DNA from 3 places in the Candidatus Contubernalis alkaliaceticus genome. Region 3 is predicted to be linked to each of the others. Evidence: riboswitches for the same ligand, from Rfam matches in the RefSeq annotation. Region 3 holds a riboswitch; each other region holds the start of a gene.

Region 1 (4,509 bases), 640 kb from region 3:
AGAGACACAGTTTATTGGAATAGATGGTTTAATCTATACAATACTTTGGACTTATAATGTTTTGTTGGAGCTGGACGGCACGATAAAATATTTTGTTATGACTGGAACTGATGTAACCAAATACAGGGAATCCAAGAAAGCACTACAGGAAATTGGAGAAAAGTACAGGGGATTAATCCATGCTTCACCGGTAGCTTTTATTTCCCTTAATTCTTTGCACATGGTGAAGAGCTGGAGCTCTGCGGCAGAACGGATTTTTGGTTGGTCGGAAAAAGAAGTGCTGGAAAAAGATGTTTCCCTTTTCATGTATGATATCCATAACAGTATTTATGATCAATGCAACAAAGTAATTGTAGAGAGAAAATCAATTAATGATTTTGAATTAAATTGTTTCAGGAAAGACGGTTCACCTATCTTTGTCAGCCTTTCCCTGGCGCCGTTGTATGACCTTACTGGAGAGGTAGACGGTATTTTGTTAGCTGCTGTTAACATTACTGAGCGTAAGCTGGCAGAAGATAAGATTCGTTACATAAGTTTTCATGACATTACTACGGGGCTTTATAATCGGGCATATATGGAGCAAGAAATGCAGAGGTTGGATACAGACCGTCAGCTGCCTATCAGTATAATAATGGGGGATTTAAACGGCCTTAAATTAGTAAATGATACCTATGGACACAGTGTAGGGGACGAGATGCTGATAAGTACTGCTGATATCCTCAGGAAATCCTGCCGCCAAGAAGATATAATAGCCCGCTGGGGGGGGGATGAATTTGTAGTCCTTCTGCCCCAAGTTACAAAGGAAGATGCTCTGGGAATATGTAAAAGAATTATATCTTATTGTGAAAAAACATTTGTTAAAACGGTGCCTCTATCTATAGCCTTAGGTATTGCTTGTAAGCAGATGGGGGAGAAGGATTGTCTTGCGGAGATTTTAAAACAGGCTGAAGACAATATGTATAAACATAAGCTGGCTGAAAGTAGAAGTGTCAGGAGTTCGGTGCTAAATGCTCTACTGAAAACCCTGGAAGAAAAGAGTTATGAGACAGAGGAACATGCCCGGCGTATGCAGGATATGGCTTTAAAAATTGGCAAAAAGTTTAATCTATCGGAAACAGAATTGGACAGGTTAACTCTTCTTATTTATCTGCATGATATAGGCAAAATTACTATTTCTGAGGAAATCCTAACGAAAAAGGACAGTTTAACCGAAGAAGAATGGACAGCTATTAAGAAGCACCCTGAAACAGGGTATCGAATAGCTCGTTCTACGGAAGAATTTGCCCATGTTGCAAAAGATATTATCTCCCATCATGAACGCTGGGATGGGCAGGGTTACCCTGAAGGATTAAGAAAGCAGCAGATTCCTTTATTGGCTCGGATCACAGCCATTGTTGATGCCTATGATGTAATGACCAACGGAAGACCTTATAAAAAACCTTTATCACAAATAGAAGCTGCGGCTGAAGTTAAAAGGTGTGCTGGAAGCCAGTTTGATCCGGAGTTGGTGGAGGTTTTTCTAGCGGTTTTAGAAGAGAACACTGTATTGGAAAAATGATTAAGATATATATGGAATAATTTATCTCTTTTTTTCAGGGTATAAGATCCCCACCTCTAAGCGTTAGCGTAGGTGGGGCTTTGTCATTTCTTCGACAAAAATTCTAAAATTACCACAAATTGTAACAAGGAAATAATGTTTAATTGTAGAATATAATCCATTAATATAACATTTTAGCAATCTAAACCAATTACATTAGTTTGGATTGCAGTTGAATGGGCAAAAAACAATAAAAATACTTATAATGGTTTTTTTATCTTAAATATTGACGTTTTTATAAAACTTGTTTATAAGGGCATGCGTTGTTGTTAGTAACAGCAAATAATATCTTTAGACATTTTTTTTTATATAATGACAAAATACAACAAGGAAATATTGTGTATTAATAGAATATATTATATTAGAATATTATGGCATAACAAATAATCTTTTAGACATGGTTTGAATTTGATTTGGAATGAGGGGGGATAGGCTTAACTGTTAAAATATAATATATAAGTTGAAAAAGGCAAACCTGGTGAAAACCAGGGACGCAAAACCAAGGGTCTAAAGCTTTTTATGCTGAAGACAGCCGGTTGCCAGCTTTTCCTAAAGATTATAGTTTCTTCTAATTATAATTTTTGCTTTTAGAAAACTGGCGCTGCCATGTTTTTTTATTTTTGCACTATTTTAAATTCATTGGAGGGGAAGTATCTTATGTTTAAAAAAATGAGCCTTAAAATTAAATTAATCTCTTTATTTTTATTGGTCGGGTTAGTACCGGTTATTGCAATCAGTGTAATTTCTTACAACAGCGCCAGTGCAAACATTCAGGAGGAAATTGAAGCAGCCAATTACATGTACGCCGGCCTGGTACAAGAACAGTTAGACACCTATTTTAACGATGTAAAAAATAACGCTGTGGTGCTGGCTGCCACCCGAGATGTATACCAGAGCATGAATATTTTAAGTGAAGTGGAATGGGACACCCAGGACCCCCGTTGGCTTGAAAGGGTAGAGATTTTAGATGATATAAGCAGCGCGGTTTTGGCAGAGATGGGTTATGCCTTGTTTTATTTAACAGACCCCACCGGAAGAGTGGTATATACCACCAACACCGATAACAATTTTTTGGGGGCTGATTTATCCGATCGGCAGTATGTTCAAGATGGCCTGGCCGGCCGTGTAGCCTGGTCTGACCTGTTTTATTCCAACGTCGCTCTAGATAACATTATGACCGCCGTATCTCCCGTCAGAAGCGATGGTCAATCGGGAAGCATAATTGGTACATTTAACATTTCTGTAAATGCTCAAGGAATTGACCAGTTAGTTCATAACGGACTTGAGAATCTGGGGTCAACAGCGGATGCTTACCTTGTGGATTCTAACGGTCTGCTGCACAGCAACCTCAGGCATGGGGAATTATCCCAGGGAGCCGTGCTGCAGCAGACTGTTACTACCTGGCCTGCACAGGTATTGTCAGCACCCATCAGTTCCGGAAGCCTGGATTTCAGTGCCCAAGGTGAATATGTAAACACCATGGGTAATGCAGTTTTGGGAACTGTAGAGGTTCTAGAACTAGGGGACATGCCCATGGGCCTAGTCGTAATGATTGACCAGGCGGAAGCCTTTGCCGGGGTTGATATATTACGTAACTTAATGGTAATGGTTGCTGTCATCTCTGCCTTAATGGTGGCTGTTTTAGGGTATTTCATAGCTCTCAGCATTGCCAATCCCATTCAAAAAATTACTAAGATTGCCAATCAAGTAGCCCAAGGGGACTTCACCGTGCAGACCGAAATGAACCGTAAAGACGAAATCGGTCAGCTGGCCAATGCCTTTAATACCATGAATTCAAATCTATCCCAGTTGATACGGCAGGCAGTCGAAACAGCACAGGGAGTAAAGGATTCCAGCGAGGGATTATCTTCTGCCGCTGAGTCCACCAGCGCAACCTTAGAGCAGGTGGCCGCTACCACAAACCAGTTCGCCGGCAACAGCCAGGAGCTCAGCACCGGTGCTCAGGAGATGGCTGACATATCTAGAGAGGTGTCAGAGAGCGCCGCAGAAGGTGCCGAAGCTATAAAAAATGCTGTAACTCAAATGAAGGATATTAATGACATGGTGGAGGGCCTGCGGAGTATTATCGAAGGCCTGGACAACCGTTCCTCAGAAATCGGAAATATAGTCAGCATGATTACCGCCGTAGCAGACCAGACCAACCTTTTGGCCTTGAATGCTGCCATAGAAGCCGCCCGGGCCGGAGAACAGGGCCGGGGTTTTGCGGTGGTAGCGGAAGAAGTTCGTAAGCTGGCAGAGCAGACAGGAAAAGCTGCCGTAGACATCACCGCATTAATCAAGGAAACCCAGGAGGAGACAGGCCGTGCGGTAGAAAGCATGGACAAAGGGGTAGAAAAAGTCCGGGAAGGTTCCGATGTCATCATGTCCAACAGTGAAACCTTCAACCAAATCGTGGGAGAAGTACAGAGAATCGTAGAAAAAATTACTGAAGTTACTGTGGCAGCGGAGCAGATTAGTTCCGGAAGCCAGGAGATTGCAGCCTCTACAGAGGAACAGTCCTCTTCCATGGAAGAGATTACTGCAACCGCAGAAGATTTACGGAATTCTGCCGATGAGCTTTATAAATCCATGGAACGTTTTAAATATGACCAGGCGTAAGCTAAAAGTAAAAGGAAACAAAGTCATAGGAGGAGGTTATTTATGAACACTGAAAATAAAGCCGGTTTAGAGTATAAGCAGTTTGTAGTTTTTAAGCTGAGGGAAGAAGAATACGCCATCGGGATATATAGTGTCAAAGAAATTTTGAAACTGTTGCCCATAACCTCATTACCCCACGCCAGTGATTTTATAGAGGGAGTAGTTAATATAAGAAATACAGTAATACCGGTAATTGACCTGTGCAGACGTTTTAATTTGCCTGAATGCAGAACCAGTGACAGTAGAATTATCAT
Region 2 (4,509 bases), 1.4 Mb from region 3:
ACATGAATATCCCCCAGGGGACAGGCATCCTTCATGGGCATAACCTGAAAACCATCCATCACCGCTTCAATGGCTTTTAAAGGGTCTATCTCCGTTACAATGACATCGGCACCCAACCCCTTTGCCTTACTGGCCACGCCTTTACCGCACCAACCATATCCTGCCACCACTACAGTCTTCCCGGCTACCAGCAAATTGGTAGTCTGCATAATACCCGTCCAAACAGACTGCCCGGTGCCATATCGATTATCAAACAGATACTTGCTCATGGCATCATTGACCGAAATCATAGGGAATTTCAAATGGCCGGCTTTATCCCTGGCCTTCATACGTATAACCCCGGTAGTAGTTTCCTCACATCCCCCTATAACCTGGGGTATATATTCCGGATATCTTTCGTGAATCATGTGAATAACATCCCCGCCATCGTCCAATATAATGTTGGGCTCAGCTTTGATTAATTCCTCTAAAAAATGTAGATATTCATCCTCACTACAGCCGTACTTTGCAAATACAGCTACTCCCCTCCGGGCGATGGCCTGGGCTACATCGTCCTGGGTAGATAAAGGATTACTGCCGGCCAAAAAAACTTCTGCACCTCCAGACTGGAGGACTTCACAAAGACGGGCAGTCTTAGCCTCCAAATGGATACATACCGCAATTTTAATTCCTTTAAAGGGTTTTTCCCTCAAAAAACGTTCCTCAATCACCTGTAAAACCGGCATATGCTTACCTGCCCAATTAAGCTTTTGATCCCCTGTAGTTAACACCAGTTCCTTCATTGTTTACCTTCATCCTTGCATAATATATTTAGGTTTTTTAGGTTACCTATAAACCTTGTTATCCCTTTAGAGTTTTCCCAAACTTACCGTAAAAAGAGAGATATGGGCTTAATCATGTAATCTTCCCTATGAGATGTATCATATACCGCTATCTACCTTTAGCCATCTATCCTTTTACTATAATTAAAGAGTTTTGAATCATTACAATTATTTTATACCAATTGGTGATTTATGGCTATATTCTTCTGTGTATTATTTCTGTTTGGAAGTTGGATAGCAGACAATTTTAATAATTTGTTCAGAGATAATCAGGTATTCATAGAGGAAATATTTGAAAACTTGTAGAACAGTAATAAAGAAATCCATCATGTCTACAATCCTGACATTATCTATTCATAGTTTTTAACTTCTTCTTCCATAAGTATTAGCTGATAAATTCAAAAAGCCCTTATTTATGTTTATCAAAAAAAGGCCTGAAGAAGTACAAGAAGAGCGGCAAAAATAAAAAGGAGAAAGAAATGACCCCCAAAATTTTAGAAAGAAAAAATAAGTTTACTGCAAAAAGATGTTTTTGCTTTGCCTTGACTTTATGTCTCTTAGTTTTAGCCGGGACCTATATATTGGGCTGTAGGAGTCTTACGGAAATAGTATACATCGATTCTGACGGCATTCACGGCCCCCAGGACAAACGGGAAAAAATAGAGGGAGACCTGACCATCAAGGCAGCAGATGTAACCCTTAGGAATACAGATATTACCGGGAATCTCTACCTGTCGGCAAAAACAGCAGGAGAAAGTTTGATTCTGCAAAATGTTAACGTTTCCGGTGTTCTGGCCATTACAGGCAGCGTGAAAAATTTAGTATTAGAGGACTCTTTCATTGATAGGCTGTATCTCAACGCCCGGGAAGGAAGTACAAATATACAGGCTCGGGGCAGCACTTATGTTAAGGTAACCACCTTGGGAAGTGGGGCAACGCTTACAGAGGATAATCTAACTACAGAAACCGGCATAGGTTTCAGCAACTTAATAGCAGCTACCAGTGAAAAAATAGAAACAGCAGCTGATTGTAATAGTATTTCTATAAAAAATAAAAACGCAAACTTAATTGTTTCAAGGGGAATGATAATACTTTTAAAAATAGAGGAGCATACAGAAGGTGCCTTTGTTAGTCTCCTGGAGCAGGCTGCAGTAGAAAGGCTTATTATTAATTCCAAGGCTGAAATAACAGGAAATGGGACTGTTAATCTGGCTATCATTAATGTAAACGGAGTTACCCTGGAACATCCTCCTATAAGTCATCATCAAGCAGAGGGAGTCCAGGTTGCTATACCCATTCAGAAACCTGCTTCTCCTATTAATTTCAAGTCCAGTTATAACAGCACCGATGAAAACGTATATTTGAGCTGGGAAAGAGGCGGTGAAACATCACCCCGTTACTACCTTTTCCGTTCCCATGAACAAGGCAAAAAACGTTTAATAAAAATTCTTTCAGGCCTTGAGTATCTAGACGAACACAATTTTATTGCTGCCAGCACCTATACGTATACCCTTATCGTTTTTAACGGCAAGGGTGTCTATTCCTCCCCGGTTACCACCAGCGTCAATATTCCGGAACCTGAACCAGAGCCTGAACCGGAGCCGGAACCTGAACCAGAGCCGGAACCAAGGCCTGCCCCAAGGCCGGAGCCGCAACCGGAGCCGCAACCTGAACCACAACCGGAACCTGAGCCGGAGCCGGAACCACCAGGGCCGGAACCGGAACCTGAGCCGGAGCCGGAACCACCAGGGCCGGAACCACCGGGATCGGGGCCGGGATAAAAAAATCAATACCGCCAAAGAAGTCAGCAGCCCTACGGGCTGCTGACTTCTTAATTTAGGGAAGGCTCTGCTTTTTCTGTAAGCTTCGTGTCATCAGCCCAAAAATGTTTTTTAAAATTATTCTGAATTAATCACACCCATGCACTTTTGGGCAAAATCTATGTAATAATTTAAAATATCTTTTACTTTTTGATGTTCCTCAACACTCATGCCTCTTAAATCTGTGCTGCCAAAATGACTCATAAGCATCTTGTTTATTCTTCTTCCACTGTAACCAAAGCTCTGCAAAACTCCAATCAATTCCTCCACAGAAAGGTTATTATTATGGGCCAAAACAATCATCCTCCCCAACTCAAAGATCAAATTAAAATAAAAAGCCAGGCTCCAATATATTAATTTTTGGCAGCCTGGCAGTCATCCCCCGATTACTTCGAGGCTATAGACCCATAGCTTTGCGTCACCATCTTTCAATGGTTTTGCCCTTATCTATTTGTATTCATTTTCTTATAGATTATTATTCCATCTTAACAATAGATTTCCCTTTAAATACCTTTTAATTTTTTTATAAATATTGCAAAAAAAGTAAACCCCTTTACAGTTAAGGCGAATATTTAATTGTCAGGTCCTTTGCTTCCGTAGGGTCAATTAAATCAGCTCTTCGCAGGTAGTTGCGCATAAGAACATACCAGTATTCAGTGGAATTAGATACTTGAGTAAGTGGACCGGTAACAACTTGATTGTTTTTATCAAATCCTAAATAAATTTCTAAGTGCAGCATGGAAAGCCCATCGAGATTATTAGGAATAATACATCCAATTAAATCTCCCTGCTTAACAGCAGTCCCTATATTAACTTGAGGATTGATTTCACCATAACGAATAACGGTACCGTCAGTGTTTTTTACCTCCACCGCCTGGGTACCAGCATAAAAATTATAAATGTTGATAACTGTACCATCAGTCATAGCTATTACCTGTGTGCCCGGATCTGCTATAAAATCTATTCCGGCATGCGCGCTGTTTCCCCTGGGGGCGCCAAACTGCCTTCCCCCAATGGTAGGATCATGCCTCATGTCCCAACCATTTTTAAGAGGATGAATCCATGTGCTTTTTCTGCTTTCCCAGAAATGAGGATCTGTTCCCGGGCTCTCTTCTGCTGGAAGAGTAAAAGGCCTGTAGGCTCCGTAATAAGTTATTAAGCCACCGGCCATATCTATGGCATGTACAACAATTTCGTAATCTCCATTATCCAGGGGCTTAATGAAAGACGGAGAAACCTGATACGGATTAGAGGCGTTCAGTTCATTATAATTATTATCCCCAACTTTTCTGTACTGAAGGGCGTAGATTACATGGGTGCCCCCCTGGGGCACAGCGGTAACATGAACTGCATTGCCCTCAGCATGAATTTCCATGTTCAAACCTGTTAATAAATTAATGGCAGAATGGTCTGTATTCCCAAATACACAGTAACATCCTATGTAACCCTGTTCTGATACCCCATGAACTACAATTTCGTAAAGCTCTCCATCTCGGGCACCTCCCCAGGTAAAAATGGGTTCGGAGGAAAAGTCTCTTATGATAGTATAGTCCTCCCCGGTACCCATAATCCTCATGTCAAACCGGTAACTAAAATTGTTGGCCCCTGCTGAATCTGCTGTTAACTGTAATGTATTTGCATTGATTCGCTCCACTCCAAGGCTGACCTTCAGTTCCCCTGTTTGTGCAGTTACAGGCACCAGCGTCCACAGAATCATAACGATTAATACTGATGTTGTAATTTTCTTACTATAATCCTTTTTCATAGTAAATATTTACCTCTTCTCCTGGTCCCTATGACTTCGTTATGCTTTAAGGAGCAGCATGAATAAAGGGAGTGTAAGCTCCATAATAAATCAATGAGCCTTC
Region 3 (4,509 bases):
TTTTTCCTTTGAGTATCTTTTGCTGCCAGCATCTCCAGAAGTCATATACACTGCGGTAACTTGGCTGCCTCTCTTGACATGTTTAGCCAGACTTCCTCCACAGCCTATCAGATCATCATCTGGATGGGGAGCAAAAACTAAAACTTTCATTATACTCCCTCCTTGAATTAACTATTTCTTTCATTAACACTTAAATAATTATATGTTTGAAATATATAAAATTCCAATATTATACTTTGTATACTATTCCATCACCATAGAAACTGGAACTAATTATTTAATTCCTATGAAATTGTCAAGGCTAACTGGCTTTTAGTATCTCTTAAAAAAAGCCACTCCATTTCCATGGAAAGGCTTTAATGTGTCCTTACTGTTATATAGAAAGTTCCTTTCACGCTGGCATATACTAGTTTTTCTGCCTGTTCAGGGGTTGCTGCAATAAATATAACCTCAGGTTTTCCGGGAGATCCCTCTAAGGTTTCAGTTTTCCATGGATCCGACAGAACCAATGCATTTTCAACAATGGTGGAAGCAGAAAGCCCTCTGTTATCCCTTTCATCAGCATAAACAACTAGAATATCTACTTTACTGCCATAACTAATGAAATTGGCTATTGGCTCTAACCCGCTGACCGATATATTAATACCCCTCATATTTTCCGGTATTAAGCTGCAGAGGTTTCTCTCTCGATCTCTGTAAAACCCTGTTGGTTGTGTTTCGTTCACCTGAGAAAAGCAGGTAGAACCAGTTGATGTTAGTGGAACTTCCAGTTCTTCTAAAGCAAAAATATCCGGCCGGACCACTTTACCAGATTCTCCTGATGAATTTTTTTCTGGCTCATGGAATGCCTGGTAATCTGGTTCAGACTCAATGACATTATTTTGCTGTTTCCATTCAGGTATTCTTTCTATAGAAAAATCTTCTCCCCGTAGAAGAATTTTTTCCATACATTGAGGAACGATACCTGTAGGTTTGTGTTTCCCTTGAACCATACCTTCCGGATCTGTTCCTTTTTGCTCATAGACAAAAATATCCTGGGTTTTAATATTATCATCTTCCATACCTATAAGCTCAGTAATTTTTGTAATTTTCCTGGTTCCATCAGACATACGAGCCTGTTGAACAATAATATTAACAGATGAAGCTATCTGTTCCCTTATGGCACAAAGAGGTAATTCCATTCCCGCCATTAGTACCATAGTTTCCAAACGTACTATTGCATCTCGAGGACTGTTGGCATGGAGTGTGGAAATTGAACCATCATGACCGGTATTCATGGCCTGAAGCATGTCCAGTGTCTCTCCTCCCCGAACTTCTCCCACTACGATACGATCTGGTCTCATTCGCAAACAGTTACGGACCAGTTCTCTAATGGAATACTCTCCTTTTCCCTCAATATTAGCAGACCTGCTTTCCAAAGTAATGACGTGTTCCTGTCGAAGCTGAAGTTCTGCCGTATCTTCAATGGTTACTATTCTTTCCCCCTCAGGAATAAAGCTGGAAAGGACATTCAGCGTAGTAGTTTTGCCACTGCCAGTTCCCCCGGATACAATAATGTTCAACCTTGTCCTAACACAGGCTTCAAGAAAATCAATCATATCCTTGGTTATACTATTGAAGTTAATCAAATCTTCCGTCTGAAAGGGATCTGTAGAAAATTTTCGGATAGTCAGTGAAGGCCCTGTTATTGACAAGGGTGAAATAACTGCATTCACCCTTGAACCATCAGGCAGCCGGGCATCAACGGCGGGACTGCTCTCATCAATCCTTCTGCCCAGAGGGTTAATTATTTTATTAATAATGTGCAGTACATGGTCATCATCCCGGAAACTTACGTCGGTTTTGTGAAGCTTCCCACCCTTTTCCACGTAAATTTTATCAGATCCGTTAACCATTATTTCTGTAACGTTGGGATCACTAATTAGATTATTTATGGGGCCAAAACCGAACATTTCATTTGTAACATACTCAATTACTTTCTGTTTTTCTCCTTGGGATAGGGGTATTCTGTTTTCCATTAATATTTCATTCAGAGATTCAAGAACTTTTTCATCAAACTGCTTTTTTTGAAACTCATTGATATTATCCATTTGGATATGCTCGTCTAGTGTATCAATTACTTGTCGGAGCGTCTGATTAGCAATCTGATCCATTTCCTTTTTTTTATGAGTATTAACTGTTTTTTGTTTCTCTAATTGTGACTGTGTTGATTTTACTTCGTTTAGCTTGTATGTACTTTTTGAAAACATAAATTATCCCCCTTTCCAAAGATTAATTTTTTAATGGTGAAAGGTCTTTCTAATTTATTTTTTGTAAAATAAAAAACCCGACAGGCCGGGTTTACAGGTTATTTTCATACATAAAAATTCCTGTATAGGCGGCCAAGGCAATCATAGTTCCTTTATAAGGAACCTTAGATCCTGACTTTGCGTCCCAACCTTTCGGAAGGTTTGCCCTTTACTTTCAGGAATAAAGTTAATAAATAGTATTTAATACAAATAATATACACTCTATCACATTATAACATGTCCGTTACTTTTTGTCTAATTTAAGCTAACCCGAGATCCCAATAGATTATGGGAGGACTGCTTACGGTAATTTTTTAGCTAGAATTTAGAACACAGAAAAAGCACTGATAGAGATTCACAAGGGTTCCCCTCAACAATTTACTTATATTTGTATACGATCATTTAAATAATTTTCCAGTCTGTTCATCCCCTCAGCAATATTTTCCAGGGAGTTGGCATAGGAAATACGCAGGTATCCCTCACCATTTGACCCAAAATCAATTCCAGGAGTAAGGGCTACCTTGGCCTTTTTTAGGATTTCAAAGGAAAAAGTATAAGAATCAGTAGTGTATTTACTTATATTGGCCAGTGCGTAAAATGCACCAGTGGGTGGCACCTTAGCGGCAATTCCCATAGCCTTTAGTCGAGTCAACAGATAAAGCCGTCTTTGGTTATAAACCTTTGTCATCTCTTCAACTTCTTTTTGACAATATTTTAAGGCAGCACGGCCGGCCTCCTGCACAAAGGAGGTGACGCTAATAAATATGTTCTGCTGCAGTACCTGCATATAACGGATGTATTCCGGCGGAGCAATCAGGTAACCCAGGCGCCATCCGGTCATGGCATATTTTTTTGAAAAACTATTTATCACAATAGCCCGGTCTGTAAATTCCAGGATGCTGTGGTCCCGGCTTTCATAATTCAATCCATGATATACTTCATCAGAAATAATGCAGCATCCAATATCAGCTATTTTTTTCAGTTCTTCCGGTGAAAAAACGTTTCCCGTGGGGTTACAGGGAGAATTAATCAAAACTGCCTTGGTAGTAGGAGTCAGCTGTTTAATTAATTCTTCAGGTCTATACTTAAACCCATCCTCTTCCTTCACACTAACTTCCCGGGGAGTGCCCCCGGAGAAACGAATAAAATTAGGGTAACAGGCGTAATGAGGATTAGATATCACTATCTCCCCTCCCTCTACCAGTAAAGTTGAAAAAGCTATGAGCATGGCCGGGGAAGCTCCAGAGGTAATGATCACCTGTTCAGGAGAAATATTTACTCCATAATTTTGATCATAATAATGAGCAATATCTTCCCTTAGATCCCATTTCCCCAGACTGTGAGTGTATTGGGTATCCCCATCTTTAATAGCTTTAATGACTGCTTCTTTCACCGGTTCCGGAGTATTAAAGTCAGGTTCTCCAATTTCTAAGTGTATTATATTTTCTCCTCGGGCCTCCATCTGCTTGGCTTTTTCTAAAACCTCCATAACCATAAATGGTTTTATTTCCATTTACAATCTCCTTCTCTCTCTTTAAATTCATCATATTTACAATTATTAAATTTCTCTAAAGGTTGTTTTAATCCCTCTAGACAGCATTGTTTTTACTGTGTAATTTTAGTATAATTTCATTTAGAATAAAGTAACTATAAAGATTAATGAACAATCATTTAGTTTAATAGTTGCGGAAATTACTATATATGTTGAGGGGTAGCAGACCATGGGAGTAAAATATCAAGACTATTATAAATTATTAGGCATAGAACGAAGTGCCTCAGAAAAAGAAATTAGAAATGCCTACAGAAAATTGGCCAGGGAAAGCCATCCCGATCTTCAGCCCAAGGAAAAGAAAAAAGAAGCGGAAGAAAAGTTTAAGCTGATTAACGAAGCCTATGAGGTTTTGAAAGATCCAGAAAAAAGAAAGCTGTATGATCGCTTTGGCGCCGACTGGAAGCATGGGGAAGATTTCTCTGCCCAACAACAGCAGTGGAATACTGAACACAGAAGCAGCACCCATTCCTTTGACTTCGGTTCAGAATCCGGCGGCAGCGGCTTCAGTGATTTTTTTGAGGCTATGTTTGGCCAGGCTTTCCGGGACAGGGGTGCCGGAGATTTCCAGAGGGCCGGCGGCTTTCAAAGGCCCCGCAGGCCCCGGAAGGGAATGGATGTTACGGCAGAACTGGAGGTCACTCTGGAGGAAATCTTTTTTGGGGAAGAAAA

What was found. A riboswitch is a leader RNA that binds a small molecule or an ion and turns the genes downstream of it on or off. The one in region 3 is predicted to bind cyclic di-GMP.
Region 1: it holds a riboswitch for cyclic di-GMP, as region 3 does, so the genes downstream of both, HUE98_RS05680 (methyl-accepting chemotaxis protein) here and HUE98_RS09125 (CpaF family protein) in region 3, are expected to answer to the same signal.
Region 2: it holds a riboswitch for cyclic di-GMP, as region 3 does, so the genes downstream of both, HUE98_RS16075 (hypothetical protein) here and HUE98_RS09125 (CpaF family protein) in region 3, are expected to answer to the same signal.

Annotation. Positions count from the first base shown of each region.
Region 1 is NZ_CP054699.1:1,192,589-1,197,097, forward strand. It holds gene HUE98_RS05675 (sensor domain-containing diguanylate cyclase/phosphohydrolase) at 1-1,558, shown strand, start outside; cyclic di-GMP riboswitch class I at 2,056-2,141, shown strand; gene HUE98_RS05680 (methyl-accepting chemotaxis protein) at 2,255-4,216, shown strand; gene HUE98_RS05685 (chemotaxis protein CheW) at 4,259-4,509, shown strand, end outside.
Region 2 is NZ_CP054699.1:3,259,449-3,263,957, forward strand. It holds gene HUE98_RS16065 (adenosylhomocysteinase) at 1-782, opposite strand, end outside; gene HUE98_RS16070 (hypothetical protein) at 1,301-2,602, shown strand; gene HUE98_RS16075 (hypothetical protein) at 2,720-2,935, opposite strand; cyclic di-GMP riboswitch class I at 3,001-3,093, opposite strand; gene HUE98_RS16080 (M23 family metallopeptidase) at 3,201-4,406, opposite strand; gene HUE98_RS16085 (S8 family serine peptidase) at 4,453-4,509, opposite strand, start outside.
Region 3 is NZ_CP054699.1:1,829,773-1,834,281, forward strand. It holds gene HUE98_RS09115 (PIG-L deacetylase family protein) at 1-150, opposite strand, end outside; gene HUE98_RS18080 (RcpC/CpaB family pilus assembly protein) at 357-947, opposite strand; partial or broken gene HUE98_RS09125 (CpaF family protein) at 924-2,249, opposite strand; cyclic di-GMP riboswitch class I at 2,374-2,465, opposite strand; gene HUE98_RS09130 (pyridoxal phosphate-dependent aminotransferase) at 2,671-3,801, opposite strand; gene HUE98_RS09135 (DnaJ C-terminal domain-containing protein) at 4,010-4,509, shown strand, end outside.